One region of the Shewanella halifaxensis HAW-EB4 genome, then DNA from elsewhere that is predicted to be linked to it. Evidence: predicted binding sites of a transcription regulator. Region 1 holds the regulator's gene; the other holds the start of a gene.
What was found. Region 1 encodes MetJ, which represses methionine synthesis genes. Its sites were predicted from a motif close to TAGACGTCTAGACGTCTA; they were not measured.
Positions count from the first base shown of each region.

Region 2: a site for MetJ is predicted at 10,806-10,823, ahead of msrA (peptide-methionine (S)-S-oxide reductase MsrA). Genes of this name have one in related genera too.

Region 1 covers NC_010334.1:737,525-753,466, forward strand. The annotation lists gene SHAL_RS03125 (dTDP-4-dehydrorhamnose reductase family protein) at 1-117, shown strand, start outside; gene SHAL_RS03130 (ATP-binding protein) at 170-1,474, shown strand; gene SHAL_RS03135 (response regulator transcription factor) at 1,467-2,021, shown strand; gene SHAL_RS03140 (putative sulfate/molybdate transporter) at 2,183-3,331, opposite strand; gene SHAL_RS03145 (tetrathionate reductase family octaheme c-type cytochrome) at 3,730-5,127, opposite strand; gene SHAL_RS03150 (DUF3373 domain-containing protein) at 5,176-6,888, opposite strand; gene SHAL_RS03155 (c-type cytochrome) at 7,064-7,393, opposite strand; gene SHAL_RS03165 (SDR family oxidoreductase) at 7,801-8,520, opposite strand; gene SHAL_RS03170 (LysR family transcriptional regulator) at 8,664-9,578, shown strand; gene SHAL_RS03175 (conjugal transfer protein TraF) at 9,788-10,981, shown strand; gene SHAL_RS03180 (sulfite exporter TauE/SafE family protein) at 10,987-11,718, opposite strand; gene metJ (met regulon transcriptional regulator MetJ) at 11,897-12,211, opposite strand; gene metB (cystathionine gamma-synthase) at 12,423-13,583, shown strand; gene SHAL_RS03195 (bifunctional aspartate kinase/homoserine dehydrogenase II) at 13,599-15,942, shown strand, end outside.
Region 2 covers NC_010334.1:2,706,607-2,722,548, reverse strand. The annotation lists gene SHAL_RS11720 (pyridoxal phosphate-dependent aminotransferase) at 120-1,334, opposite strand; gene efp (elongation factor P) at 1,689-2,249, opposite strand; gene earP (elongation factor P maturation arginine rhamnosyltransferase EarP) at 2,294-3,487, opposite strand; gene fldA (flavodoxin FldA) at 3,637-4,164, opposite strand; gene ybfE (LexA regulated protein) at 4,222-4,494, opposite strand; gene SHAL_RS11695 (DUF2788 domain-containing protein) at 4,506-4,727, opposite strand; gene SHAL_RS11690 (alpha/beta fold hydrolase) at 4,826-5,584, opposite strand; gene seqA (replication initiation negative regulator SeqA) at 5,862-6,422, shown strand; gene pgm (phosphoglucomutase (alpha-D-glucose-1,6-bisphosphate-dependent)) at 6,498-8,138, shown strand; gene SHAL_RS23265 (hypothetical protein) at 8,375-8,545, shown strand; gene SHAL_RS11675 (hypothetical protein) at 8,932-9,270, shown strand; gene msrA (peptide-methionine (S)-S-oxide reductase MsrA) at 10,272-10,751, opposite strand; gene astE (succinylglutamate desuccinylase) at 11,032-12,069, shown strand; gene SHAL_RS11660 (thiamine pyrophosphate-dependent dehydrogenase E1 component subunit alpha) at 12,252-13,430, shown strand; gene SHAL_RS11655 (alpha-ketoacid dehydrogenase subunit beta) at 13,434-14,411, shown strand; gene SHAL_RS11650 (dihydrolipoyllysine-residue acetyltransferase) at 14,421-15,942, shown strand, end outside.

The DNA.
Region 1 (15,942 bases):
CGGCTTGTCAGTTTAGAGATTGAAAGCAAGGTACCTTTTAGGATTGGATTTAAAAGAGCGCTGCAGGACTCTCCCTGTGCGGCTGCTTACTTAAAAGTTGATAATGTAAGAAGCTAATTTCACAAGCGGCAAATATCACAAGTAACGAATACCATAAGAACAATAAACGATGAAAAACCTTGGTTTTAAAAACTTACCCATACGCAACCTTGGCGCGACTGATCAGCTAGCCTTGCTCAGATTTGGCGCCCTGTTACTCAAGATTGGACTCACCTTTTTTGCCGCTGATACCTTTGGCTTGTCGCATACCAGTCCGGTGCTCTATTGGGGCATGAGCTTAGAGGCACTCTATTTAGGTGTTACTTTCTGGCACCGTGGTTCGATTGCTCGGTTGAAAAACGGCTTTTTCATTGTTTTGCTTATCGATACCCTGTTTTGGATCTCCTGGCTCTATTTTACTGGTGGGGCGACCAATGCCTTTATCTCACTACTGCTATTACCGATAGCGATTGCCGCGGTTGTTCTGCCTCAGTGGGCGCCCTGGGCTTTAGCGCTATTGTCGACCCTTGCCTATAGCTTGATGATTTTTTCGGTGCCAGAGAGCCAGATGAAGCACCATGGTATGGATATGAGCTCCCATTACTTGGGGATGTGGTTTAACTTCGTGATCTCGGCATTAGTACTGACCACCAGTGTGGCGTATATTGCCCAGCGAATGCGTAAGCAGGAAGTTGAGCTCAGTTATATGCGCGAGGCGCAGCTGCGCCAAGAGAGGTTATTGGCACTGGGAACGGCATCGGCGCAGATGGCGCATCAGATGGCGACTCCTTTAGCTAGCTTGCGTTTGCTGGTGGATGAAGCGGTGGAAGATAGCGTCAGTGATAGTGAGATCTTACAGGAGATGAATACGGCGCTGGTGCGCTGTGAGCAGACACTGAACTCTCTGCGCATGGCCACCGAGTCGATTCGCGAGCAGAAACAAAGCCTACTAACGGCCGATGAGTTGCTGGAAACCCTTAAGCAGCAAGTCTTATTGTTGATGCCTGAGATTAACTTGGAGCTTAAGCATGTTAAAAATAACCAAGCAGAAGACTCTGAATCGAGAGCTATCAAGAGCGATGCCAGCCTGCTTCCGGCTCTGTTGGCTTTAGTTGAAAATGCAGGGAGCGCGAGCCTAGCCCATATCGGTGAGGCTAAAGTGCTGGTATCGGTTATGGCTGCAACAGACAGAGATCGTCTATGTATCTCGGTGAGGGACTTTGGCGTTGGGATCCCTAAAAAGATGCTACTACAGCTAGGACATAAACTTGTCGAGAGTGAGCGTGGTATGGGGATGGCGCTGCTGCTCAGTAATGCAAGCTTCGAACGTCTGGGTGGGCAGCTACTTTTGGGCTCAGCGAAAGAGGGCGGCACGGTTGCCGAGGTATGTTTCCCGGTTTGGCATGCAGGCGTCGATGGAGAGTGTCATGACTAAAAAACTACTCATTATTGAGGATGATATCGCCTTAGCGAGTGTGCTTGTCAGGCGCATGACCAAGCAGGGGTTTGAGTGTCAACAGTGTCATGATGCGACTCAGGGCCTGCTGTTAGCACGACAGTTTCGCCCGACTCATCTGCTGTTAGACATGAAGTTGGATCAAGAAAATGGCTTGAAACTCATCTCGCCACTCAGGCAGTTGCTACCGGATGTGGTGATGGTATTGCTTACGGGCTATGCCAGCATTGCCACCGCCGTAGAGGCTATCCGCTTAGGGGCTGATAACTATCTGGCGAAGCCTGTCGATACTCAGACCTTGTTTAATGCGCTATCGACGACTCCCTTCGACAGTATGATTGAATCCTTGATAGAGGAGCCATTATCGCCTAAGCGTCTGGAGTGGGAGCATATTCAGCAGGTATTGAATGCCAATAGTGGCAACGTGTCTGCAACTGCGCGCCAACTTGGAATGCATAGGCGTACTCTACAGCGTAAGTTACTGAAGAAACCCACGGCTGATCATCGAGAGCTATCGCTCGCTTAATATTTTACAGATGAACTCACGCTCGCTAGTAAAGCTATCGGTGGCGGTGCCAATACAGGATGTTGTGCTGGGGGCGCTTTTCGATAACAAAGAACATCGTTTTGCTACAACATTTAGATTGCACTTATGGAGTCGATAACTCCATAAGTGCCTAGCTAGGCTTAAGATTTTAGATCAGAGTAGATATGCCATTGACGTCGTCCCATCTCAAGAATGAATCCTGTGGCTAATCCCGCAGCCGTGTTAATTAGCAAACAGATCGCAGCGGTGGATAGGATCACAAAAATACAGAATGGTTTACCGTCGATGAATCGTTGTGACCAAGCTAACTGGGTTCCCGCTATCGCCAGTAAGCTACCTAAAACGGCAAGTGGGATAAGTGATAAAACGGTGGCAATGCCTTGGCCCCAAAAGGCGGCGATTAGCAAACAGCTACTACCAAAAATGGTTGGGGCTAGCCAGGTTCTCGCACCAAAGTGATGTTGCACCGCAAGGCCGCCAGCACCGTGGCACATAGCCATTGCACCAAACGGAGCCAGCAGTAAGTTAGCCCAGCCTGAGCTGGTGGCAAATCGCTGAGGGGCAAAGTTCTCTTTATTGTCTTCAGGAAACTTTTGTTTAGCCATCGCAGAGGTGGCGATAACCGCATTGGTCAGGGTTAATGCCAGCTGTGGTAACACTAATAAACCAACGGCCGAACTCCATTCATCTAAGCTGGGCCAACTTAACTGCCATGGCGTATAGACTGAAAGATCAAAGCTTGGGGCTGTACCGCTATTAAGTTGCCATAAAATACCTAGGGCTAAGACTAGTGGCATCGCCAAATAGCGCATGGGAAAGAATTTACTGGCGAATAGGGCGATAAATGCAACGAAGCCGATATACCAAGTTTGGTTCATCATCTGGCCGCCCATCCAGATTAGCTGTAGGCCTATGGCTAGCTGAATGCCGATACTAATGGCGGGAGACAACTGCTTAGCCATCCATTTGATAGCGCCGCTATAGGCGAGCACTAATAGAATAACCCCCATCAATATACCGCTAGCTTGCAGCATACCGGGCGAGAGTCCTTGGGCAATCACCAGCGCGGCGATCACTTTCATCGGCTGTACCGGAATGGGACGACGATAATAAAAAGCGGTAAACAGGGCAAACAAGCCAAACCCCATAAAAATCCCCTGAGGGGAAAAATGGTTTAGGGCAATAAGGCCGAGCACTAAGGGTAAAAAGGTACCTAAATCGGCGAAGGCGCCGCTAAACTCTCCTGAATATTGGTTAACACTATCGAATCGGTTGGTCTTACATCTCATATAGCTTGCCGTGGGAAAAGAACACTTAAACTATCGCAAGAATGATGCCAGTTTTAATGCCGAAAATTGGGAACAAAATGCTGTTAAGACGGCAATTGTCCATCTAGGTTGAGACAAGTTGGCTAGAGGTTTAACTTTCTATGGTCAATTGGTCCAATATGCGCAAACACTGAACTTTCCTCCTATAGAGTCAGTTGTGCTTGGTTTTTGTTGAATTGATCTCTGCGATAGGCCCTGAGTTTACTCATTTGTATGAGGTGGGCATTAAAAAGCGTCAGCCTGCTAAGAGCATGGCTGACGAATAGCCTTGCTAAGGAGAGGTAGCAAGGCTAGTTGGTGGGATGGCTGTTTCTGGTCGTTGTTTGATTAGCAGTTTCAGTACTTGCTCTAGTGACTGGTTACTTGGTGTGTTTTTGCCCTCCTTTAACTTTCATGGGATCGCCGTCATAACCTAGGGCCTGCCAGTCGAGTCGGCCTTGCTGGCTGTGACAATCTTTACACTTAAGGGCGTCCTCTTTAGGTGAGACCATATGATTGATTGGCCACCACATTTCAGTTGCGGCAAAGCCATATTCACCACTGTATTTTATCCCTTTATCGACCATATTTGGGTTTTGTTCCATACCTAACCTCGCGGCTTCATCCCAGTCGAAGGTTTTCCAGTAGCCTCCCTTGCCAAACACTTTAGGAGTAATGAAGATATTTAACTTCTTGTCATAGATCTGCTTGCCCGTGTGTACCTTGAAAGGGGTGATTTTGGCATGGAGATCATTGATATCGCCTAATGGATAAGTCAGTTTAGTGACAGAATCTGCCTGCATCTTATCGCCAGCCATATAGGCGTCGGCCTTGCCGTTATACCAAGCATATTGAGGTGTTACATTCTTAGCCCAGACGAAGTCGCCCTTCTTCTTCATATAGCTGTGCTTGCCATACTCATCAACAGTCTGCTCACGACTGGAGCCCGCTGTAGACCAATCCCAATTCATCTTAGTGGGTTCGTTTTTAGCAAACTCTGGTATGTGACAGGTTTGGCAAGCTATCGCCTGACCATGGTCATTGAGCTTCTGCTTTTCATGGGGCGCGCTATCATGGCAGTTGTTACAGCCAATAGGATTGTCACCGCCAGGAGAGACCCCCATGGCGTTACCGGTGATCTGATGCTCTTTAGTGGTGTGACACTCCTGACACGGGAAATCATTACCGTCGACATCCATATGCACATCGGTGCGTTTGTCTGGATAGGCCATCGAAGAGTCGAGATCGCCATGTTTAACACCATCCCCGCCGCCACCATAGAAGTGACAGGTACCGCAGTTATCTCGTACTGGCGTACCGACATTTTTGGCGACCCGTTCAAGGTTCACCTTGCTAGAGACTTCTCCAGCGCCAGCGGGATCTTTAACATAGGTGCCCGTGGTGTCATGACAGATGAGACAGTCGACCTTGGTCATATCGCTAAAGTCGAAGTTATTATCTTTCCAGCCATATCCCGCATGACAGCTAGTGCAGCGAGGTTCGTTACTTGAGATGGCGACGCAGAAGTTATTGATGGTGTTTTTCTTGCCCCGCTTGACGGTGCGCCCAGAGAGAGTCTGTTCCAGCTCCCAGGTCCAGTGCGACGATTTCATAAAGTCGGCGGCATGATCTTCGTGACACTCAATGCACTGGGTCGTGACATCTGAGCCTTTACTAAAGGGGCCTTCAATAAACTCACTATGATCTTGAGCCGCCCAACTACTAGTGCAGTACAGTAGCGCTGTTAGCAGGCTCAGTGTGATGGGTAAGGTTTTCATAAATATGCTCCATCTCCTCGGCGTTAACCGAGGAGTATCTGAGTGGCGTTAGAAGTTGACGGTGACAGAGGCGTTAATATCGAAGGCCGTGTCGACAACTGGCAGCATGGAGTAAGCTGTGCCAGCGATGACCTCATCGATATCCTGCGGAGCACCAACGGGAGTACCGCTACCGGTATATTCATAGTCGTAGTAGAGGCCTGCTAGCTTGATGAACATGCGTGGATTGATATCAAACATGTAATAGGCTTCGCCGACATGGCCGCGGGTCGCAAGCTTGCTGCCGATAGGGTCATCTTGCGCCTGGGTGAATGGAGTCCAGTATTCAGAACCATAGTTATATTCAAAGCCAACCTTGCCGTAAGGCGCCGGGATCTGAACACCGACATAGACACCGTAGCCATCCTTAGGATCGCTATCTTCTGCATTAGCGGCCATCATAATAATCTCACTACCATCGGCATTGAGCTGCGCTTCAAATACCGCATCGCTGAGCATGCCACCAAACATACCGGCATTGCCGTTGCCTTCGGCGCGAGTCCAGCCACCAGAGACGAACCATTTCACGTCGTTATCTTCCTCACGTGCGAAACCAATTCCGCCGAGGAACATGTCACCAATGACGCCGCTTGGTTGTACTCGAGTCTCGAAGTTAAAGTTGCTGAACTTCTGCATATCTTGGTACATGGTTGGGGCAAAAATACCGGCTAGCTGAGTGGGGAAGGCCATGGTGCCTTTAAAGCCATCGTTGACATCTTTGGCGCCAAACAGGGTGAATTGCAGGAAGTTTCTACCATCATTTATCGCATCGATATTGAAGCCGCCAAGGTGAGTGTCTTTAGTGACGATATCGCCAAACATCTCGCCGTTACCCCATTGAGATTCAAAACCTTGACCGTAGCAGATGCGAACCACTTGGCCTTCGACACCCGTCAATTCCCCTAGCTTGTAGCCTAAGGTGGCACCATCAAAGTTAAAGTTGACTAGGTGGCCCGATGGGGTGCCGCCACGCTTTTCGTTTTCACGGTACTGAGTCGGTGGGCCATAGGTTGAAGGGCGACGTCCAATAGATAGGTAGAGCGGCGAGCCATTGATGTTTTTCCAGTCGAAGTAGGCGCGCTCTACTCTTAACCAGTCGCCACTGGTATTACCGCTGTTGGTGCCATCCATAGTGAATGAACGCCAAGAATCGAATACTTGAACGCCAGTTGAGTCGCCCCAGTTCTTATACATAGAGAGTCGGCCTGCAAAGCTAACGTTATCCCACACCTTAGCTTTTAGGTTGAGGCGTAACCTTGTGGTGTAGAGGATGTCATTGTCGATATCTTGAGTCGTTTTTTGCGCTAAGACATAGGGCATGACTCCTTGAAGCTGTCCGCTTTGAAATGCGGCTGCGAGGTTGGGATCCGCGGCCATCATCTTACCTAGGGGGGAGTTAGGATCATTTGGCATACCAAAATCACCTGCCATCGCTTTGGCACCGAAATCATTAAAGTTGACCTTGATAGCCGGGTTCCAGGTGACGTTTCGATAATGTAGCGAGTGAGCCTTGGTGCGAAAATCGCCCGTTAGCTCGATACGGTCGAGGGCGGTATGGCGTTCGTTTTGATCGACGCGATCATTGAGATCGTCAATTTCGTTGGTGATCTCTTCGAGTTGCTGTTTGAGGTCGGCAATTTTTTGAGCATCATTTTCGTTTGCATAGACGCTGCCAGAGAAAGCGATAGCATTGGCAACAAGCAATGATATAAGGGTACGCATAATATCTCTCCTTTTCGAGTTTTTAATTTATTTTCAATCAATTAAACTCGACTCAGTTTAAGGCGGTTACTCAGAACTGCTGATTTTTGGCAGCATGAAGCCCTGAGGTACCTCCCCATTTTTTATTTATCTGTTGGTTAAAAAATTTTTAAGCAGTAATGCCGCTTAACTGGTGTTAGCCGCAAGTTTGCGGTTGATCTGAGTCTGCGGCATGGTCATAGAGAAACTGCTGAATATCTTTTAGATCTTTTTTGGACAAAGCATCAAAGGCTTCTTGATCGCCTTTATGCTTCATACGCTTAAAAAAGCGATCCCATTGACTCATGGTTTTGCTCATTGGTGTGATCTCGCCTCCCACTGCGCCCTGACTATGGCAAGCTTTACACTCTTTCTTATAAAGGTGTTTGCCTTTCTTGGGGTTACCGCCATCGGCGGCTTGAGCTTGAAGCCCTAAAGACAATGCTAGCGCAAGGCCTATACCGATTTTAGTGATAGTTTTCATCATCAACTCCTTACTCTTTATTTTTTGGTATTACGCCGTCCTTTGCTGGTTAGCAGAGTGTTCCGAAAATGCTTCTGCCTTGTTATTAAAGTTAGCAGGCAAGTGGTGGTTAATTGTTGAGCTTGATCATATTCATGATAAAAATCTAATTGAACAAAATATCATGGAGAAAAATCTAATTGATGGTTATTCGATGACTTATAACTTTGATTTTATATGGTTTTTGTTTGAGTTGGAGTTTTTTGAACTGCCAGTTCAGCTATTTTGGTAACAGATCTAGATCACACTTTTGATTTTTAACTATTACTAAAGTGATAGTTGAGTGTTGACATTAGGTAAACAAAAGGTCCCTTCAGCATCGCTGAAGGGACCTTAAATGAACAGATGAAAGCCGTGGCTATTAGCAGAGCCTATGGCTCTTGACGTGTCGCCGCTAATACGATTTCACGTACACACACATTTTGTGGTTGCTCAAAGGCAAACAGCGCTGCTTCGGCAATGGTTTCAGGTGCAATAACCCCACCCATATGCTGTTTCCAATCTTCGTAGCCCGCTTTGATATCATCGTTAGTGGTGTGGCTCAGTAGTTCAGTTTCTACGGCACCTGGTGCGATAGTGATCATACGAACATCATCCATTGCCACCTCTTCACGAATGTTCTCTGTTAAAGCGTGCACTGCAAACTTAGTAGCGCAATAAGCTGAGTGGTTCGGGAACGTCTTGCGGCCTGCTATTGAGCTGACGTTGATGATAGTGCCTGTTTTACGTGCCTTCATATCGGCAAGCACTGCATGAATACCGTTGAGTACGCCCATCACGTTGATGTTAAGCATACGGCTCCACTCAGCAGGATCTTGTACATCTGCAGCGCCGAGTAGCATTACGCCAGCGTTATTGATTAAGCAGCCAACTGGACCAAATTTAGCTTCAGCGCTTGCAATAGCCGCTTTCATGGCATCAGCATCTGTTACATCAACGCTAACGGCTAGGCAGTTATCTAAGCCTAATGCTTGCATCGGCTCAATGCGGCGTGCCAATAACAGTAGAGGGTGGCCTTTTGCGCTGAAGGCTTTAGCCATGGCCGCGCCAATACCAGAAGATGCACCTGTAATTACGATTAGTTGTTTCATATCAGCCTCAAATAGGGGGGGTCTTTATTGGTGAGTATTCTAACGAACCCAATATTGTTGATATATAATCTATAGAGAATATGATTGTTTACATATGACTCCTAATCAGTCTCTGTTATCTAAGATAAAACGAGTTCCTATTTATGTATCAAGACCTAAATTTAGCAGATGTGCGAGCTTTTACCGTGATAGCGGAAAAGGGCAGTTTTACCATTGCCGCTGAAAAGCTCGGTTGTTCTCGCTCACACCTTTCTAAGCAATTGACTCAGTTAGAGCGTTACCTAGGTGTCACCTTGATCACCCGCACCACTAGGGCTCAGCGGTTAACTGAGCAGGGACGCTTTTTCTATGAGCGCTGCCAACATGCGCTAGACATCATGGAGCAAGCGGTGGCGAAGACGGTTGATGATGCCCATAACCTGCAGGGCAAGATTAACATCAACTGTGTGGGAGGCTATATCGGTGAGGAGATCGTGAACCAACTGGTTAATGACTTTATGACTCTGCACCCCAATATTCAGGTGCACTTAGATTTCAGTAGCCAGAGAGTCGACTTGGTGCTCGATGAGTTTGATTTGGTCTTTAGAATGGGTGAGCTTGAGGATTCAGGCTTAGTGGCCAGAAAGCTGATGGATATTGCAAATTGTACCTTGGCATCGCCACGTTATATCGCCAAGCATGGCAGACCCGAACACCCTAAAGAGCTCAAGCATCATGCCTGTGTTACCGGCTCGGTTCATCATTGGAGTTATCACCGTCGTAGCAATAAGAGTCATAAGACAGAGGTGACGATTACTGGAGCCTTGCTGTGTAAGAATGGCAGAGTGATGAAAAGTAGCGCCTTGGCGGGAAATGGTATCGTGCGCTTGCCAGAGATTTACTGCAGTGCAGAGCTCAACGCGGGCACTCTGGTACATCTGTTTGATGATTGGGCTATCTCAGATACGCCGCTTTATCTGCTCTATAACCGAGATCAATTTCAGCCAGCTAGGTTGAGGCAGTTTATCGAATTTACCATTCAAAACTTTATGAAATATGTCGAGTTACCAAATGCCTAAATAAGCTTAGGTAGCTGACCTCTTGAGGCTTGAGTCACTCGGGTCATCCATCTTTCGACCTAATTGCTATTAGAATGTAGATTTAAAGTTAAGTTTAACCTCCTGTTTATCTGATTTTGTCTTAGAATACTTTAAGAACAAAATAACCTTTTTTCGATTTGAGCCGTATTGCAGCTTAGAACGTTAAGGACATAAAAAGGGTGGAATGGATGAAACTACATAAAATTGCATTGGCTTGCGCCTTATTCCCCTGCTTTTTTGCACAGGCGGGGCAGGAGTATTATGAGGCGCGCAGCGATGCTATGGGCGGCGCAGGGGTTGCCGCTTCCAACAAAGAGGGCGCCGCCTTCGTTAACCCGGCCCTGCTTGCGATTAATGCGCATAAAGACAACTCTGCTGTACTGTTGATGCCTGTGCTAGGGATAGATGTGGCTGACAGCGATGACATGATAGATAAGTTCGACTCGCTGATTAATTCTTACGATGCTCTTGCTGCTGCAATTGATGCTGAGAACCGTGACGATATTACGAAGTTTCGTGATGATCTGGTTGGCGATCTTGAGTCTCTAAAAGGGACTTCAGCCTATGCCAGTGCAGGGCTAGGTTTCAGTGTTGCCATTCCGCACCAGAGAATGCCGATGGCTATCTTCTATAAGAGCTATGTTAACGCAGTTGGTGTGGCCGACATAGCCCAGTCAGATATCGATACGCTTAATCATTTGGATCCTGAAAATCCACCCGAAGTCTCTGATCTGAACTCACAAGGCCAAGTGGTTGGCGGTGCGATATCAGATCTTGGCGTCGCCTTAAGCTTCCCTCTCTCTATCGTGAATATGCCTATCTCTGTTGGAATATCACCTAAGTTTCAGCGAATTGATACCTACAATTATATCGCCAATGCAAACAACTTCGATGCCAGTGACTTTGATGACGTTATGTATCGCAATGATGAGACCAATTTTAATTTAGATGTCGGGGTGGCTATGCAGCCATTTGATGGCTTAACTCTGGGTCTATCAGGACGAAATCTGATCAGCCAAGATGTGGATACCATAGAGGTGGAAGGGCAGAAGTTTACTTACCGTGTTGAACCTCTCGTAACAGCAGGCGTAGCTTATGATTGGGAAATTTTATCGGTAACGACTGATATTGATCTGATTGAGAATAAGAAATTTAAAGAGCTGGATGGTACTCAATACTGGCGTCTAGGCGGGGAAGTGAGAGCCTTCAACTGGATGGCGTTACGCCTCGGTTATCGCCATGATATGAAAGACTCTACCGCCAACCTCTACTCTTTGGGCACAGGCTTTGCGTTCGGTGATTCATTTTTCTTAGATTTTACTGGTATGTTCGGCGATGACAATGCGGTAGGAGGGGTGTTGCAAACCTCCTATCATTTCTAACCAAGCTAACCCATTAGCTCTATTGTTGATTTAACGGTTAGGATAACAGCGCTACAGCCACATAAAGCCAGAGTGAATGCTCTGGTTTTTTGTTTGTCGACGCGGCCAATCAAGCGGCCTGCAACGAGGTACCCCAAAACGACTGACGGCAGTAACATCAATGAGATGTAAAAGTGCTCTAGGGTTAGCAGGCCTGCAAGTGCCAGAATGATCAAAGCGATCATCGAACTAAAGATAAAGAAGGCCGACAGGGCGGCGCGAAATTGGCCTGCATCTTTACCTGAAAGTAAAATGGCCAGCGGTGGTCCACCAATCGCGGCGATATTACCGAAGACGCCAGATAATACCCCAGCGATGAATAGGCTGAAACGGTTCACAGGAATGCTTAACTTCATTAGGCTCAGGCCGACGGCTAAGGCGACAATTCCAGCAATCGCAAGACCTAAGATCGGCTGCGGTGCGATTAAAATGAGGGTTGCACCTAGTATTCCTCCGGGAATACGGCCCAATAACGCGTACTGTAGACCGTTGAACTCGAGCTGACCTCGCTCCCGAAACAGTGTCAGTAACGCTATCGAGAACCCCATCATGATGACTGGCGCCGGAACTAAACTGGGATCGACGATATAGAGCAGCGGGCTTGCAACGACGGCTAGGCCAAAACCGATTAGGCTTTGGGTCAGTGCGCCACAAAAGATAATGAGCGAAGCGAGTAATAGTGTAGTGGGATCGATCATTAGGTTATCCAGCCATCTGGGCTAAAGTTAAGCGAGGAGGGGATCTCTACGCTCGACTTGAAGGTTTAGGTATTTTAACTTGCTACGAGGTAGCGGATCTCATATTTAGGCCAAAAACAGATAAGGACTGCTAAGCAGTCCTTATCTGGAGATCATGTTTACTGATAATCGGTGAAGATTATTCAAGTTCATCCCACTCAATACCCATCTCATCCATCAAACGCTTAACCTCAGCAGGCATGCTGTCGGGTTTATCTTTGGTAAGATCTTGATCGTTTGGTAGTGGCTGGCCAGTGTAAGCATGCAAGAATGCTTCGCATAACAGCTCACTATTAGTGGCGTGACGCAAGTTATTTACTTGGCGGCGTGTACGCTCATCGGTAAGCACCTTAAGTACTTTCAAAGGAATGGACACAGTGATTTTTTTCACTTGTTCATTCTTTTTGCCGTGTTCAGCATAGGGGCTGATATAATCGCCATTCCACTCAGTCATTGACTCACCTGTTATTTCTAAATTCGGGGCAGATTTTAACCCTTTAAATTGTGCAGTCAAATTATTGCCTCTTATTTATGACAATTGCAAATAGATTTCTATATGCATGGACGTCTAAACGGCTAAAATGGTTGACGAGGCGTGAGTGCTTAGGTACATTTAGACGTCCAGACATCTCTTGGCTGAAAATTAACAGGAAAAGGAGTAGTACATGACTGAGCGTAAACCAGCCACTGCGGCGGTACGTCAAGGAATTGAGTCCGATAGTCAGCATGGTGCCGTTGTTCCGCCGATTTATCTATCTACTAACTACTCTTTTGATGGCCATAACAATCCAAGAGACTTCGACTATAGCCGCTCAGGCAATCCAACCCGATCTATTCTAGGCGATGCCATCGCCGAGCTGGAAAAAGGCGCAACTGGTGTTGTGACCTGTACCGGAATGGCTGCGATTACTTTAGCGACAAGCTTGCTAGGACCCGATGACTTACTCGTTGTTCCCCATGATTGTTATGGCGGCAGCTATCGTCTATTCACCAATTTAGCTAAAAAGGGCCAGTTTAAGTTATTAGTGGTGGATCAAACCGACTCACAAGCGCTCAATCAGGCGATCGCCAAGAAACCTAAGATGGTCTGGTTAGAAACTCCATCGAACCCGCTGCTGCGTGTGGTAGACATTGAGGCTATCAGCTCAGCCAGTCATGAGGTTGGCGCATTGGTGGTTGTCGACAACACTTTTCTATCGCCAATTTTACAGCAGCCACTGCTTCTTGGTGCAGATATTGTGATCCATTCAACCACTAAATATATCAATGGTCATAGTGATGTGGTGGGCGGCGCGGTTGTGGCAAAAGATCCGGAGTTGGGTGAACTGCTGCACTGGTGGTCAAATACGCTAGGGCTAACGGGCTCAGCATTTGATAGTTATCTCACTTTGCGCGGAATTCGTACACTTGCAGTGAGAATTCGTGAACATCAGGCGAATGCACAGCGAATTCTTGATACCCTTGTTAACCATCAGGCCGTGTCCAAGATATACTACCCGGGACTTAAAGAGCATCCGGGTCATGAAATTGCGACTAAACAGCAAAAGGGCTATGGGGCCATGCTGAGTTTTGAGCTCAAGGGTAGCGAAGAACAGTTGGTCGCATTCTTAAAAAATCTTAACTTTTTTTCAGTTGCAGAAAGTCTTGGTGGCGTAGAAAGCTTAGTCGCCGTACCTGCAACTATGACGCATAGGGCGATGGAGCCAGAGGCACGCGCTGAAGCTGGGGTTAAGGATACGCTTATCCGTCTTTCTGTTGGTATCGAAGATGCTGATGATCTTGTTGCCGATATTGAAGCTGCGCTTAATGCCGCAGCCGCTTGTTAATTAAAGGGGTATACGATGGCACGCTGTCACTTACATAAATTTGGTGGCTCAAGTCTTGCGGATGCTGACTGTTACCGTCGCGTTGCTCATATTCTGCTGACTCATGGTCACAGTGATGATTTAGTGGTGGTGTCTGCCGCGGGTAAAAGCACCAACTTCTTGTATAATTTACTTGAGCTAAGTTCCTGTAAACAGTTGTGGCAAGAAGAGCTACAAATGTTGATTAGTTTCCAGCAAAATTTGATAGAGCAGTTGCTCTCAAATGAACAGGCGCGCGCTCTAAGGGAGCGACTCTCTAACGATAAGGCGCAGCTGATCAGCTTGTTATCGCTAGAGTCTATTAGTGATTACCAGAGCAACCAGGTGGTGAGCTTTGGTGAGCGCTGGTCTGCACGTTTATTGGCGGCGCTATTGCGTGAGTCTGGTGTGGCGGCATCCGATGTTGATGCGCGCACACTCTTGATTGCCGATGAGGCTGCGGTACCACAAATTCGCCTGCAGGAATCTCGTCAACGCGTTCATGCCATGACCGAAACGTACCCTAATGAGCGTTTAATTATTACCGGATTCATCTGTGCTAATAACCGTGGCGAGACTTTGCTACTGGGACGCAATGGCTCCGATTTTAGCGCCACCTTGATTGCCAGTTTGGCCGATATCGAGCGGGTAACTATTTGGACCGATGTAGAGGGCGTGTTTAATGCTGATCCGAATAAGATTAATGATGCTAAGTTACTCAGTAGCTTGTCATTAGCCGAAGCAAACCGCTTGGCGCACCTAGGCTCTCCGGTGCTGCATAACAGAACTCTACAACCCCTGTTTGATACTCAAGTAAGCCTAGCTGTACGTTCAAGTTATGCATCTCATACAGATTTTACCTTGATCGCACCTAAGAGCTCATCGGCGAGTGCGCCAGTGGTCACTAATCTAAGCAGCGTCGCGCTATTTAACCTTGAGCTTAAGAGTGATTTTAAACAGCTTATTGAGCTTCTTGAAGAAACCGGCTTAAGTCCGCTGGCCTATTGGGAGCTAGGGCAAGACCGTGTAGAGCTCACTGTCACCCTAGAGAACCACAAGCAAGTATTGGCATTGCTGGACGTTAACCGTGATGCCTTAGGTGTGAGTGACATTAAGATCACCGAAGATCTTGGTTTAGTGGCGCTTGTGAGCGCAGATGCAAGCCTGTATCGCCGCGGCTTTGCCAGATTACTCAGCCGTAATGCTAGACCGCTGTTTAATGATGGTATGAGCCTTGTGACCTTGGTGCCACAGGGACAAGTAAACTTGCTCACGCAAAAAGTACACCGTCGCTGCGCCGGTCCTCGAAAACGTATTGGCGTACTCTTGTTAGGGGTGGGCAATATTGGTGAAGCTTGGATTGAACTCTTTAGTGGTGCTAAGTCGGCACTGAATAAAGAGCTTGAAGCTAGCGTCGAGTTGGTCGGATTAGTCAGTTCACGTAAGGCACTGATCAGCGACGAGGGCATCGAGTTGGGCTCGTGGAAGCAGGCCTTTGAAGAGCATGCGACACCTTGGCAGTATAGTCACCTGTTTGATGAAGTGCATGAGCTTGAATGCGATGAAGTGATTGCACTCGATATCAGTGCCAGCGCCGATCTGACTCTTCAATACCCAGAGTTTTTTGCTCGTGGAATTCATGTTGTCAGTGCAAATAAGCTAGCGGGCTCAGGGCCACTAACTTTCTATCGAGAGCTGAAACAGCAGTTAGATAACCGCCGTCTATTTTGGCGTTATAACGCCAGTTGCGGTGCCGGTCTACCGGTACAGCATGCATTGAATGATCTGCATAATAGTGGCGATAGCATTGAGGCTGTTGGCGGTATTTTTTCAGGTACCCTGTGTTGGTTATTTGAAAACTTCGATGCTAAGAAACCTTTCTCTGAGCTAGTCATAGAAGCTAGAGGCTTAGGGATCACCGAGCCCGATCCGCGTGATGATCTATCGGGTCGAGACATGCAGCGTAAGCTGCTTATTCTGGCTCGTGAAATCGGCTTTGAAATTGAGCTTGAAGATATCGAGCTTAAGTCCTTGGTGCCGGATAATCTTGCTGAGTTGCCGTTAGAGCAATTTTTATTACGGATAAGTGAACTTGACGCCGACATGCTGCAACAGTTCGTCGCTGCGGCAGAGCAAGATAAAGTGCTGAGATATGTGGCGTCTTTAGATAAGGTCGATGGTGAGCTAAAGGCTGAGGTAGGTATACAGTGGGTCGATATTTCTCATCCTTACGCTAACTTAACGCCAGGTGATAATGTGTTTGTTATCCGTAGTGAGTTTTATCAAGACAATCCATTGATAATTCGTGGACCTGGGGCTGGCCGCTTAGTGACCGCCGCGG
Region 2 (15,942 bases), 2.0 Mb from region 1:
ATGATAAATAATAATTTAATTAGCTACTTAGTTTTAGTTCGCGACTTAGTTCGCGACTTAGTTCGCGACTTAGTTTGCCACTTAGTTCGCTAGCTTCAATTTGATGCTACTTATCGTTGCTACTGCTTATAGTTTCCTAAGAAGTCACCGAATTCCGATAGCGCTTTGGTCAGCTCTTCTTTATAAGGCAGGAACACCACGCGAACATGATCAGGCTCCGGGTAGTTAAACGCTGAACCTTGTACCAGTAAGATCTTGCGGTCTTTGAGAAGGTCGAGAACTAAACGCTCATCATCGCGCAGGTTAAACTTCTTTTGGTCCAGTTTAGCAAAGGCATACAAGGCACCTTTTGGCGTTTTTACGCTCACACCAGGAATCGAGTTAAGCATCTCAACGCAGGCATCACGTTGTACACGCAGGCGCCCACCAGGTTGTACTAATTCGTGAATACTCTGATAGCCACCTAATGCCGTTTGGATCGCATGCTGACTTGGCACGTTAGCGCACAGGCGCATCGATGCCAGCATATCTAAGCCCTCGACGTAACTCTTAGCCGCTTTTAGATTCCCGGTGAGCATCATCCAGCCAACACGAAAGCCTGCAGCACGATAAACTTTAGATAAACCATTAAAAGTTACCGTTAAGATGTCATCTGATAGACTAGCTGCAGGAATATGTTCAGCTTCATCATATAGAATTTTGTCGTAGATCTCGTCGGCAAACAAAATCATGTCGTTTTGACGACACAGTTCAATGACTTCAAGGATCAGCTCTTTTGAGTAAACTGCGCCCGTTGGATTATTCGGGTTAATTAGAACGATACCACGGGTTCTAGGAGTTATTTTACTCTTGATGTCTTCAAGATCTGGGAACCAGTCTGACTCTTCATCACAACGATAATGCTGCGCTTTACCGCCCGAGAGGTGAACCGCCGCAGTCCACAACGGGTAATCTGGTGAAGGCACTAGGATCTCATCACCACTGTTAAGTAGACCTTGCATCGCCATAACGATCAATTCTGATACGCCGTTACCAATATAGATATCTTCGATATCGACACCGAAAATACCTTGAGACTGGTAGTGCTGAACGATGGCTTTACGCGCCGAGAACAGGCCTTTAGATTCACAATAGCCCTGTGCACTTGGCAAGTTCAGAATAACATCACGAACGATCTCTTCTGGGGCCTCAAATCCAAATGGGGCTGGGTTACCGATGTTAAGCTTTAGAATTCGATGACCTTCATCTTCAAGTCGACGGGCTTCTTTATGCACCGGACCGCGAATGTCATAACAAACAGAATCTAATTTATTGGATTTGATAATAGGGCGCATCTACACCTCGAAAATGCTGAAAATATGGGCCAAACATCTCTTTGGCTTTGTTGCAGGCACAATAGCTAAATTCAATCGACAAATAAAGGATTAAATCACTAATTTAACGCACTAAAAAAGAATATCATCTCAATTGGTGTCTGCCGCAAACTTCAATTCAGAGCATTATGCTGTTTTGGTTTGAAGTTGTAGCGCTAAGTTTGGTCTAGCTTGAAAGTGACACTATATAAAGACTAATTTATTAATCTGTTAACTCATTAGAGCGTAATCGAGCGTAGGCAGAAGATTGATGGCAAATTTCAGCCAAAAAAAAGCCAGCGTATATGCTGGCTTTATCAAAGCATGGCTTAAAAATTAAACGCGCTTCTTGAACTCGTTAGTACGAGTATCAATTTCAATCATGTCGCCAGTCTTAACGAAGTCTGCAACACTTAGCGTGCCGCCACCAGTGATGGTAGCTGGCTTCATTACTTTACCTGAAGTATCACCACGAGCCGAAGGCTCTGTGTATGTTACTTCACGTACTACTGAAGTTGGTAGTTCAACTGAAATTGCTTTACCTTCGTAGAAAGTCACTTGGCAATTTTCTTCCATACCGTCAACGATGTAAGCAGCAGCATCGCCTAGGTTTTCAGCTTCAACGTCGTACTGGTTGTATTCAGCATCCATGAAAACATACATAGGATCAGCGAAGTAAGAGTAAGTACAGTCTAGACGCTCTAGAATGATATCTTCCATCTTGTCTTCACCTTTGAAGGTGCTTTCAGTAGAAGAGTCTTGTAGAACGTGCTTAAGCTTTAATTTAACGATAGCAGCGTTACGGCCAGAACGAGTTGTTTCAGTTTTTTGAACAACCCATGGGCTGCCATCTAACATGATCACGTTACCAGGACGGAGTTCATGAGCAGTTTTCATTACACTATTTCCTATTTTAGGTTTTTCTATTTAAACGTAGTATCTTAGCTATTTTTGACGAATTGAACTAGTCGAGAAACAAGATCTACATCATTGATTGCATCGATTGGCCATTGTTTTGCGTGTTGCAATAGCGGCAAATCGACTAAATTTATTTTTTGCCAGTGGCTAGCTGTCAGTTCTTGCTGTTCATTATTGAAGGCAAGATTTAACACTTTCCAGCTTTTAGCTAATTCTGGCGGCAGATTATTACAGTAAAGCTGCATAAAGGCATCTAATTTTATTAGATGATAGTCATCTTCTTGTGCATATATGTGCCAAATGAAGGGTTTTGCGGCCCATTGGGCTCTTAAAAATGAATCCTCACCGCGCACAATATTAAAATCACAGCTCCAAAGTAACTTATCGTAACCTTCTTGATCTGTCATTGGCAAAATATGAATGACCAAATTACCAAGCTTAATCTGCATTCCTGCACTGAGTTCTTCAATAGAGCAGGGGAGAATCGATTGCAAGCTGTTAAGGCTACGCCCTTTAGGGAACAACGCATGAATAGTTTGTTCACTATCTTGCCATGTTTCACACAGAGCGAGTAACGCCTTCGTCTCATAGCTAAAAACGCTAACAACTTTATCAATCGGCTCTATGCCACTGAGCCCGAGACTTGCAAACAGATCCTGTCGATTTTGCAGATTTAATTGCCAAGCATCGCGCTTTTCAAACAGCTTGTTTTCACAAATAAGCCCACCCGTTTTAGCGGTGAACCCAGGAAAGTAAAAATACTTCTTTAAACCGCTAGCTTGCATAGAGGGTAAGCCATGGCACCCTTCTACCCAAGATTCGGCACTGAGATATTCAAGGTTGAGCCATAAAGGCGGCTTCGCTGCGCTTGAGTCGAGCTTGGATGCTTGTTGCATTGCAATTAAGCTGGTTTTGACTTGCTCGGGCAATTCACATGCAAAGGCCTCGATAAGCACATTACCAGTTTGATACGCGATAGCTAACGGAGTAGACCACTGATTGATGGTGACTCCAAAGTGCACTTGGCTAACCAGCTCAGGATCTAATGCGGGTAATATGTGTGAGAAGCTTTTTAAATCATCGACCCATAAGGTGATAGCAATAGGTTGCTCTGCAGACAGTTGCTTTGCAAGTCGCCATGTGACGCCAATGTCACCATAATTATCAACAACGGCACAAAAGATATCCCAACGTTCTGGGCTATTTTGACTTGTCATATTACAAACACTCACAGTATCAGCTCATTAGGAGTTGGTTAAATAGGTTATTGAATAGCCAATATTCATAGAGACAAAAAAGCGGCATAATAATATGCCGCTTTTACAGGAATGCGATAAAGCAAATGATGCCTTTATTGCGTGCTCCTTTAGTCTTCTAGCTCAGCTAAACACATCTCTTCATAGATCTGCTTAACCCATGCATCAACACGTGCCTCTGTTAGCTCTGGCTGACGGTCTTCGTCAATACCTAGACCAACAAAGTGTTTGTCGTCTGCTAAACCTTTTGATTCTTCGAAATCATAGCCTTCGGTCGGCCAGTGACCAATAACGATTGCACCACGAGCTTCAACGATTTCGTTGACCATGCCCATAGCATCAAGGAAATACTCTGCGTAATCTTCCTGATCGCCACAACCAAAGATTGCGACTAATTTATCTTCGAAGTTGATTTGCTCAAGCTCAGGGAAGAAGTCATCCCAGTCACATTGTGCTTCACCATAATACCAAGTTGGAATGCCAAAAATGAGCAGATCGTAATCTGCAATCTGTTCCTTGGTACTTTTGGCAATATCTTTTACCTCAACCATATTTTTACCCAGTTTCTTCTGGATAATTTTGGCGACGGCTTCGGTGTTGCCTGTATCAGACCCGAAAAAAAGACCTACTGTTGCCATTGTTGTTCCTTTAATATCTAGTTAACTATTAATGGTATGCGTGCATTTAAAAGTGGGTTAGTCACTAACCTGCTTTTGTAGTATCGATTCGATTAGTTGGCTGCGGCTGATATTACTGGCCATAGCTTGTTCATTCAAGGCGTCATACAAATCTTGTGACACCTTTAACTCTATTCGTTTTAATCCGTTCGCTCGATCACGCTGAATTTGATTTCTTTTATTGATTTTAAGCTGTTGGTCCCGTGGCAAAGGATTGCTGCGAGGCCGACCACGTCGCTTTTCTGTTGCGAACAGATCAATGGTGGTTCTATCTGATGTTTCTTTTGCCATTGAGTTCGTATTTACCCGATACCTGAGCTTTCCCAGGTCATCTGTATAATCCCTTTTGCAATAAACCCGGCGCAGCCGAGAAATAAAACTAGCCAAACGATGTTTCGCCCAAACGTTGGCACATTGCCTTGTTTGAGTACATCCCTAATGGCCATACCAATAAAAAAGAAAATGGCTGCAAAAAACAGGTTTAAGCCGAGTGCTTCAATCTGCTCCATATATTGCATCAACATTCGCCATTCCTTTCTTAGGCTAAAAAAAGTTGCGCGAATATACCATATAAGTTTTCAAGCGGCTATATGCTTTACACCTTTGTGCGGTGAAAAATGGCCTAGCCGTTTGTAATGAAATCTTTGACTACGCGGTTAAAAATGCTGGCTTTTTGAGCATGTAGCCAGTGGCCCGCACCTTCAATCGTTTTAGCCTTTACTGTAGGAAATTGTGTCAATATTGCTTGCCTGTGCTCCGCCGTCACGTAATCAGAATCCCCCCCACGAATAAACAGGCAAGGGCCGTGGTAGGATCTATTAAAGTGAGGCCAATCAATAATATTCGCGTAGTTGGCTTTAAGTCCCTCTAGGTTCATTCTCCAGGTAAAACCTTGCTCTGTTCGCGTAAGAGACTTTAATAAAAACTGCGCGGTAGCATCATCAATATCCCAAGATTGCATATGGGCGAGCGCTTGGCGTCTATCTTTAATTTCAGGTAACGGCATCGACTCTAATGCCGCGAAGACTTTATCATGACGATTTTGGTAGGCTACTGGCGCAATATCCGCAACGACAAGCTTGCTAACACGTTGTGGATATTTGAGTGCGGTTGCCATGGCAATTTTACCGCCCATGGAGTGACCAATAAGGATAGCATCTGTACAGTTAAGCTCTTCAATCAATTTGGCCATGCTATCGGCCAGCGATTCATAACTCATATTGGCAACGTGCGGGCTGCTGCCGTGATTGAGTACATCAATGCGAACAACGGTGAAGTTTTCCTCTAGTTCTTTGCCCAAAGTCTTGAGGTTATCAAGATCCCCAAACAAGCCATGTATAAGGATAACTACCGGGCCTTGGCCACTTGTCACATAATGCATTATCTTTCCGCTTACTAGTAAGTTGTGTGGCGCAGATTGTGCCTTGGTTTACGATAAAATCCAACAAAGGGCGGCTAAGTTGCCGTTTAGTGCCGAAAAAATAGACATTGATTGCCTAGTAAATAGGATCTTTCTTCTCTGGATCGCAGTTTTCATTTAATGACGCTTTATCAAGGCTCTAAACCTCGCTACACTGAGCGGATAATTCGGGACAGTTATGCGATCTTTTGCATTTAAGAACACCGATCCGCTTTTCTACTTAAGGAAGATAACCGTTATGAAATATATCGAAGTTGATGAAGAGCTTTATCGACACATCGCCAGCAAGACTGAACATATTGGTGAGAGCGCTTCGGATATTTTGCGCCGTATATTGGGATTACAAGTTGAATCAGTGGTTCAAGATGCACCTGAAGAGATCAGTCATCCTAGCCTTGAACGAGTTTCACCTAAGCCAGTTAAAGTCGCTAAAGTGATAACTAAGATGACATCTACGGCTGTTTCTGATTTTACAAGTTTAATCGATGCCGATGTATTGGCAGCCCAAAAGGGCGCTGTAGGCCGTTTTCTATTTATTCTCGATACGGTTCATAGAGCATCACCTGTTCAGTTTGAGCAAGTGTTACAAATTCAAGGACGTGACCGCTTATACTTTGCGACGTCAAAAGACGCACTGTTAAAAGCCAGTAAGTCAGCGAATCCTAAAGAGATTGGCCAAAGTGGTTTTTGGGTAACGACAAACAACAACACCGCTAAAAAACGCACCATACTTTCAGAAGTTTTGCTGCAGTTTGGTACTGATGAAGCACAAGTTACCGATATCATAGAGAAAATCTAACGCCGTATCGCGTTAATGTAAAACATTTAAACTTGCCGTGCTTAACGTCATCACGGCAATAAAAGGAGAAGGAACTTGGCTACACACAAGAGAGCTGGATTGATTGCTGAGCAAAAGGATTTGGTCAATATCCCAAAACTCGTTAGCCTATATTATTGCTTAACACCCGATGTGAATGAGGTTAGCCAAAAGGTCACGTTTGGCACGTCGGGGCATCGCGGCAGTGCGGTACAAAAAAGCTTTAATGAAATGCATATCCTTGCTATTGCACAAGCGGTTGCTGATTATCGAAAACAAGCCAATATTACGGGTAAGTTGATTTTAGGTATCGATACTCACGCTTTATCGCAGCCTGCAGCCATTTCGGTTGTTGAAGTATTAGTTGCAAACCAAATCAGCGTTGTGGTCCATCAAAATGATGGTTTTACCCCCACACCAGTGGTGTCTCATGCGATTATTTGTGCCAACAAGAGTCCCGCCGAGGGCTTGGTTGATGGCCTAATCGTGACACCTTCCCATAACCCACCGCAAGATGGAGGTATTAAATATAATCCGCCTCACGGTGGGCCCGCAGAAGGTGAGATCACCACTTGGGTGGAAAACCGAGCTAACCAATACTTAGCCAGTCAGTTGGATGGGGTTAAGCGTGTCAGTTACGCTCATGCAGTAGAAAGCCAGTACTTGCTTGAGCAAGACTTAATTACTCCTTATGTCGAAGATCTGTGTAATGTCATCGATATGCAGGCGATTGCAGATGCTAAGATCCGCTTGGGCATCGATCCTCTCGGTGGGTCAGGGATCCATTATTGGACTCCGATTGCTCAGCATTACGGGATCGATATCACTGTGCTTAACGAGAAAGTCGACCCGAGTTTTAGCTTTATGCCACTCGATAAAGACGGCAAGATCCGCATGGACTGCTCGTCACCTTATGCGATGGCGGGGTTATTAGCGCATAAAGATAATTTTGATCTTTGTTTGGGTAATGATCCTGACTTTGACCGTCACGGTATTGTCTGTCCAGGCAGTGGATTGATGAATCCAAATCATTTTCTTGCGGTTGCAATTGATTATCTGCTAACCCATCGTCCTAACTGGACCGAACAGATGGTGATCGGTAAGACTTTAGTGTCGAGCGCGATGATAGATAAAGTCTGTGCGATGCATAATAAGCAAATGTCTGAAGTTCCGGTGGGCTTTAAGTGGTTCGTTGAGGGACTTGCCAATAGCGATTTTGCCTTTGGTGGCGAAGAAAGTGCAGGCGCAGCATTTTTAAGAACCGATGGCAGCACTTGGTGTACAGATAAAGACGGATTTATTTTGTGTCTACTGGCCGCTGAAATGCTTGCCGTGACAGGTAAAACACCTCAGCAACGTTACGATGAACTAGAAGTTCAATTTGGTAAGAGTTTTTATCAGCGTATTGATAGCCCTGTGAGCCTAGAAGACAAAGCTAAGTTTTCGACGATCTCTGCTGATGCAATTGTTGCTGATACCCTAGCGGGTGACACTATATTACAAAAACTGACTCATGCCCCAGGTAACGGCGCAGCCATTGGTGGCATTAAAGTCGTAACAGAGAAAGGCTGGTTTGCTGCTCGTCCATCGGGTACCGAAGCCTTGTTTAAGCTTTATGGTGAAAGCTTCGTAAGCCTAGAACATTTAACTCAGTTGCTAAAAGATGCACAGCAGATTGTGGCTGCTGCATTAAGATAAATGGATCGTTTGTTATTTAGAGTCAAGTATCAAACGCAGTAGGCACCTTTGATAGCTTGAGCATATAGCTTGAAACCTTTGGTGCATGAGGGATTGCAAAATCCACTGTCCACACATCGAGCACAACAGTTAGGACATAACAATAAGAAGCCCCAATTTTGGGGCTTTTTCATTTGATTTATAGCCTGTTGCTGAATGTGCGCACACTTCAGTGACACGGTGAGTAAAGCGAAGAGTTGGGTTACGAACAAGAAGCATGGATGCTGAACTGGCCATTAGATATGGATATCGTTGCAAGCACATCTGATCTTAATTGTCCTTATAGCCTCTACGACAGCTTCCCTGCTATCGAAGGTCACTGCCGTATTCACACCTCAGCATTCATCACATCGAATTTGCTTCTTTAATTCGCTTGGTGATCACAACCGCGGAGGGCTTCGTTCAACTCATTTTTGGACATTTTCAATTTAGAAATCGAACCACCACGGCTAAATAAATGCACCAATTATCCAGTGTAGATGCGGCCGTGACCGTCCATGACATGGACGTCATGGTCGAGCTTCCAAGGACGGACTTGCTGCGTGTCACAGCAGTATCTGCACATACCCCGCTGGAGGCGATTAGGTACACCTTTACTCAAAGGTAAACACACTTTGGGGCAAAAGCGTGTTTCAAGTTGGCCTAGTGAATGTCCGGAAATGGCACAGAATTACCGCCTTTAGCAACTAAATCTCTACTACGTTCTGCCCTTGATAGTGATAGAATCTCGGCATCAGAATTACCGAGACACTCTATGTATATCCATCATGTTAACGGCATCGACTGGCTGGTGATTACAGCTTTTGAAGAACTGAAAACTTTATTTATCGAAGAAGCCGGTGCGATCCCCTTTTGCTTCTCTACCGCCAGCAAATTGAACCTGATTGTTCAAGCCAAGCGCACTTATGGATATTTGCCTACACTCAGCGGCGTAATCACCGATACCGGCATTTATCAAAGTCAGGATAACGAAGAAGATTTGAACCCACAGCTTGCCTGCTTGGTTGAAGGGCGTGGTCGGGTATTTATCTATCACGGCGGCTTTGTGGCTTTTGTGGATGACAAGCAAACCTTTATTACTCAAATGGACTGAAAATTATTCAGTAAGGTGAAATCGGCGAATTGGCATCCCTAGCCGTTCATCCGCAAGCGTTTCGCTTTTTAACAGGGTGCGGGAACCTAGCTTCAATAAGATATGCAATGCTGCGGTTAACTGGCGAGCTGTATCCCTAGCAAGGAATGGGGCATTTCCAAGCTAGCAATCAAGCCACTACTCCCTAAATGAGACACCAATTATTTAGTGCAGATACGGCCGTGACCGTCCATGATATGGACGTCATGGCCGAGCTTCCAAGGACGGACTTGCAGCGTGTCACGGCAGTGTCTGCACATAAGGTCGTTCCTTCACATCCATGTGATCACGACATTCGGACATCCTGTCCAGCACCCGCTGCAGGCGATTAATAACTCTAAAGCAACAGTGCAGAACTCGCTACCCTGTAGTCACAGCACAGATAAAAATGCAATAAGCCTTCATTAGAAGGCTAACCAACTTTGGGGCAAAAGCAATTCACCACGGCGAATATGGCAAAGCCATGTGCTAATAAGCGAGAGCTAGGGATAGCGAACTGGCTGTTAAACAAGGATGTTATTGGAACACGAAGATCACGGAGAAACGCAACAGTCGAGGCCAGTTAAACTCTTCATCTTTACCTCCGTGTTCTTGGTGAAAACGCACCGCTTCGTGGTGAAATTCGCGCTATAGAATATCCTATTTGCTCAAATTGAATAACGATACCTCTTGTGATGATTTTTTAATGGGTAAAGGGGGCAGGTCTTGTATTTTGCACCTCACATTAGCTGAGTGATGGCTAAAGTTGATAAACAGGATGTAAACAAACTTCTTTCCTAGCTAACTAACGCTTTGTGCATGGATGTTTACTAGGGTAGGGGAGATTAATATTTTTTAGCCATAAACAGGTAAATGTAGTTCCTGCATACAGTAATGAGTTTCATTATGGAATCTTGAGTGCCTTTTGATGCGTTTTTATAATTGAGTAAGGAATATCAATTATGACTCGCTGTTTGTCGGTATTAATAACTGATGTGACAGCTAGGCAAGTCATTCTTAGCTAAATAATCTTGATGATACTCTTCGGCTTGATGAAATTGCTGGCAAGGGACAATTTCGGTGACCACTTGTCTCGCTCCCCATTTTTGGCTTTTTATCAACGCGAGTTTTGAGTCCTCTGCCTGCTGTTTTTGCAGCTTATCGTGGTAAAAAATAGTACTTCGATATTGATTACCTATGTCGCCACCCTGTTGATTCAGGCTAGTCGGGTTATGGTTTTGCCAAAATACATTGAGCAAATCATCAAAAGAAACGATATTTGGATCGTATTCCACTTGTACGACTTCAGCGTGACCAGTTGTACCTGTTTTAACCTCTTGGTAGCGAGTGTAGTGGTCCTTGCCGCCCATATAACCGCAAGTACAATCAATGACACCTTCGACTTCTCTAAAGAAATATTCAACTCCCCAAAAACACCCTGCGCCGAATGTAGCCACTGCCATAGTTTTCCCCTTACCACTGTTTCTGAATATTGATGACTTTTTATCACAGCCACTTAGATGGCTAGACGTCTTAATCTTGTTTTGTTTTTTCCCTTTATGCAAGCAAAAAAATGCATGGCTGATGATTTGTTGTACTACCGAGGCTAAAAAGGACACGAGATACATGAGTCAAATATGCTACTATCGCTCCCAGAATTAGCGAGGCTAGGTATTACAAATGCCCGTGGTATTTGAAATTTCTGCCAAAATAAAGCTGACATCGATAAATAAGGAGAAGTTTGTGTTTCACGAATTGAAACAGTCTAAGGACTTTTTAGCGCTGACCCTGGCACATCCACAATATTTACCAGAAACTTTTGAGTTTGAGCTTGATAACCTGATCCGTGTAGAAGTTTGGGATACAGGTGTCATCATGTTTGAGCCGCTTAACGCTAAACATACCAAAGATATCGTATTGTCTTGTGCGGTCCACGGAAATGAAACGGCTCCGATTGAACTGTGTAATGATCTTATGACACAACTACTGAGTGAGAACATTGCACTAAAACAGCGAGTGCTTTTTCTTATTGGTAACCCACCCGCTATCCATAACGGTACGCGCTTTATCGATGAAAATCTCAATAGGCTGTTTAATGGCGCATACTCTCGCGGTGAAGGTTTATGTAACCCTGAGCGTGTGAGAGCACAAAAACTTGAGCAATATATCGATAAGTTTTTTGCGTCACAGTCAGGCGAACGCCACCGAATGCATTACGATCTTCATACTGCGATTCGTGCTTCTAAGCATGAAAAGTTTGCGATTTACCCTTATCGCGCCAATCGTAAATACAGTAAACAGCAGATTATGTTCCTAGAGTCTTGTGGTGTAAATACCATTTTATTCCACCACGAACCCACCACAACGTTTAGCTATTTTTCCTCTGAAAACTATCATGCCGATGCATTTACCATTGAACTCGGTAAAGTGTTTCCTATGGGGCAAAATGATATGACGCGCTTTATCGCGATGAAAGAGATGCTAACACTATTAATGAAGGGGAAAGACCTACAGTTACCCGACTTCGATATGAAACGTTTAAACCTGTATCAGGTTTGTCGTTCGATAAATAAACATTTTGATGATTTTGAATTTAGTTTTGCTAACGATGTAGAAAACTTTACCGCATTTCCAAAAGGATTCACCTTAGCGAAAGAGGGGGGTAAAGAAGTGAAGATTGAACATGAGTTTGAATCTATTGTTTTTCCAAATGCCAAAGTGCCAGTAGGCCAAAGAACGGTATTGTGTTTAAAGTCAGCAGATGAAACTCTTTTAGAATAAATTCAAACTGAATAACTGTGCATGTAAACCAATATATACATGCACAGACATGCTTAGTTATGTTTCAATGATGGGAAGTGTTGAGAGTTAGTTTACGTTAACGTAATGTTCTTCCCGCGTATTAAAATAGCAAGGCGTCGTATTTAGTCGTTTAGCGGCACCATCAATAACAAGAGCACATTATGAGCAACGCAACAACGAATGCAGAAACAATCCATCGCGTGAGCTTTCTTGATAAAGACTCACTGTCGATCCCGATTTTAAAAGTATTACAAGCTGACGGTACCGCCTATGAAGGTGCCGTATTACCCGTAATAGACGAAAATTTAGCAAAAAAAATCCATGATACTTGTGTGTTTACCCGAGTGTTAGACGAGCGTATGTTGGGGGCTCAGCGTCAAGGCCGTATTAGCTTCTATATGACCTGTACTGGTGAAGAGGCTTCTATTATCGGCAGCACCGCGGCTCTTGATGATGGTGATGTGATCTTGGCGCAATATCGCGAACATGCAGCAATACGCTATCGCGGTTTTACCACTGAACAGTTTATGAACCAGATGTTCAGTAACGAAAAAGATTTTGGTAAAGGCCGTCAAATGCCGATCCATTACGGTAGCCAAGAACTTAACTATCAAACGATTTCATCACCGCTTGCGACTCAAATCCCACAAGCAACTGGTGTCGCCTATGCCCTTAAAAGGCAGGGCAAGCGCAACATTGCCATCTGTTATTTTGGTGAAGGTGCTGCCTCTGAAGGCGACTTCCATGCAGGCCTGAACATGGCTGCCGTTTTGAATTCTCCGGTTATTTTCTTCTGCCGTAACAATGGGTATGCGATCTCGACCCCAACGGAAGAGCAGTTTAAAGGTAATGGTATTGCAAGCCGTGGTGTGGGTTACGGTATGCATACTATCCGTGTTGATGGTAACGATATGCTGGCAGTACTCGCTGCAACGCAGCAGGCTCGTGCATATGCGCTAGAGCATAACGCCCCTGTACTGATTGAAGCCATGACTTATCGCCTAGGCGCGCACTCTTCATCAGACGACCCGTCGGGTTATCGCTCAAAAGATGAAGAGGCTAAGTGGCAGCAACACGATCCGGTTAAGCGCTTCAAACTGTGGATGATCAATAAAGGTTGGATGAACGAGCAAGAAGATGCCGATCTTTATGTGAAATACCGTGAAGAAGTGTTATCTGAGCTCAAAGTGGCAGAGAAAGTACCAACTCCTCATCTAGATAGTATCATCGAAGATGTCTACGATACGCCAACACCAATGCTTAAGAAACAGTTAGCACAGTTGAAAGAACACGTAAAAAAATATCCAGAATCCTATCCAAAAAGCGCAGGGAGAGTATAAGCCGTGGCTCAGATGAATATGTTGCAAGCCATTAACCAAGCGCTGAGCTCGGAAATGGAATCAGATGAAACAATGACAGTGTTTGGCGAAGATGTTGGACACTTTGGTGGGGTATTTAGAGCGACTTCGGGTCTACAAGAAAAGTTTGGACGTGACCGCTGTTTTAATACGCCGTTAACCGAACAAGGTATTGCCGGTTTCGCTAATGGTTTAGCGTCAAATGGTATGACGGCAGTGGCTGAAATTCAGTTTGCCGATTATATTTTTCCAGCGATCGATCAGATTGTGAATGAAAGTGCCAAATTTAGATACCGTAGTGGTAATGAGTTCGATGTCGGCGGACTAACATTTAGAACCCCATATGGTGGCGGGATTGCAGGTGGCCATTACCACTCGCAATCGCCAGAAGCTTATTTTACTCAAACACCGGGGCTCAAGGTGGTTGTGCCACGTAATCCTGAGCAAGCCAAAGGCTTATTAATCGCGTCAATTCGTGATAAAAACCCAGTGATTTTCTTCGAGCCTAAGCGTCTATACCGCGCCTCAGTAGGCGAAGTGCCCGAGGGCGACTACGTTATTGAATTGGGTAAAGCAGAAGTGGTGAAACAGGGTTCTGATATCACGCTTCTGGGCTGGGGCGCCCAGATGGAGGTCCTTGAGAAGGCGGCAGAGATGGCGGCCAAAAAAGGAATTTCTTGTGAAATCGTCGATTTAAGAACGCTTTCTCCATGGGATATCGATACCGTCGCTGCCTCAGTTAAAAAGACCGGTCGTTTACTGATTAACCACGAAGCCCCTTTAACGGGTGGTTTCGCAGGCGAAATAGCCGCGACAATCCAAGAAGAGTGCTTCTTGTACCTTGAGTCGCCAATCGCCCGTGTTTGTGGTCTCGATACACCGTATCCTTTGATCCATGAAAAAGAATATATGCCAGATGCGTTAAAGACGTTTGAAGCGATCAAAGCTTCGGTTAAATTTTAGGAGCCAGCCATGATTAAAGATTTTATCCTTCCGGATATCGGCGAAGGCGTTGTCGAGTGTGAGCTGGTCGAATGGTTAGTACAAGAGGGTGATACTGTTGTTGAAGATCAACCTATTGCCGATGTGATGACTGATAAAGCATTAGTACAAATTCCAGCGCCTAATGCTGGAGTCATCACCAAACTTCACTATGCAAAAGGCGAAATCGCTAAGGTGCATGCACCGCTTTATTCTGTTGATATAACAGAAGAGGGACAAGCTGCACAAAACGATACCGCTGTGGCTTCGGTAAGTGGTGCTGGCATGACTGCCGAAAGTGAAAGCGCACAGGCAACTAATACAGAAACTAATACAGAAACTAATACAGTAACGATAGGCTCTGGTGTCACGATTGAAGAGTTTTTGCTGCCCGATATAGGCGAAGGCATTGTCGAATGTGAACTGGTCGAATGGCTAGTTAACGAAGGTGACATGGTTGTTGAAGATCAGCCTATTGCCGATGTGATGACCGATAAAGCCTTAGTACAAATTCCCGCGATTAAAAGCGGCAAAATTGCTAAGTTACATTATCGAAAAGGTCAGTTGGCCCGTGTACATGAGCCACTATTTGCCATTGAAGTTGTATCCGATGTGGTCAGTGTCAATGCATCAGAGCTAAGTGACACCAATACCACTGTCGCTAATGCATCTGTAACGACTAATGAATTTGTACCACAAGGTAAAGCGTTAGCAAGCCCTGCGGTACGACGATTGGCCCGTAGTCTAGATATTGATATCTCAACAGTTGTTGGCTCTGGTAAAAATGGCCGAGTGTACAAAGAAGATGTTGAGCGTCACCAGACTGGCGGCGCAGCTGCGCTTTCAACTGCTTCTAACTCAGTAAGCACGCCTGAGCCAGCAGCACAACCCACTGCTGCTGTTGAAAATACACAAGTTAAAGGTCAAGCTGATAGAGTAGAGCCTATAAAGGGCGTCCGCGCGGTGATGGCGAAGATGATGATGGAGTCGGTATCGACGATCCCACATTTTACCTATTGTGAAGAGTTTGATCTGACCGACTTGGTTGCTCTGCGTGAAAGCATGAAGAAAAAGTATTCATCAGATGAGTTAAAGCTCACCATGATGCCTTTCTTTATGAAGTCTATGTCACTGGCACTGGCTCAATTTCCAGACATGAACAGCCGAGTTAATGCAGACTGTAGTGAGCAGACATATCTAGCAAGCCATAACATAGGTATGGCCGTTGATTCTAAAGTTGGCCTACTGGTGCCTAACGTCAAAGATGTACAGGATAAAACGATTCTTGAAGTCGCAGCTGAGATCACGCGTTTAACCAATGCTGCGCGAAGTGGCAGGGTATCACCAGCGGATCTTAAAGGTGGCAGTATCTCTATTTCTAATATCGGCGCATTAGGTGGCACGGTGGCAACACCCATCATCAATAAGCCTGAAGTCGCGATCGTTGCCTTAGGTAAACTGCAAGTGTTACCACGCTTTAATGAAAAGGGTGAAGTTGAAGCGCGTAAGATCA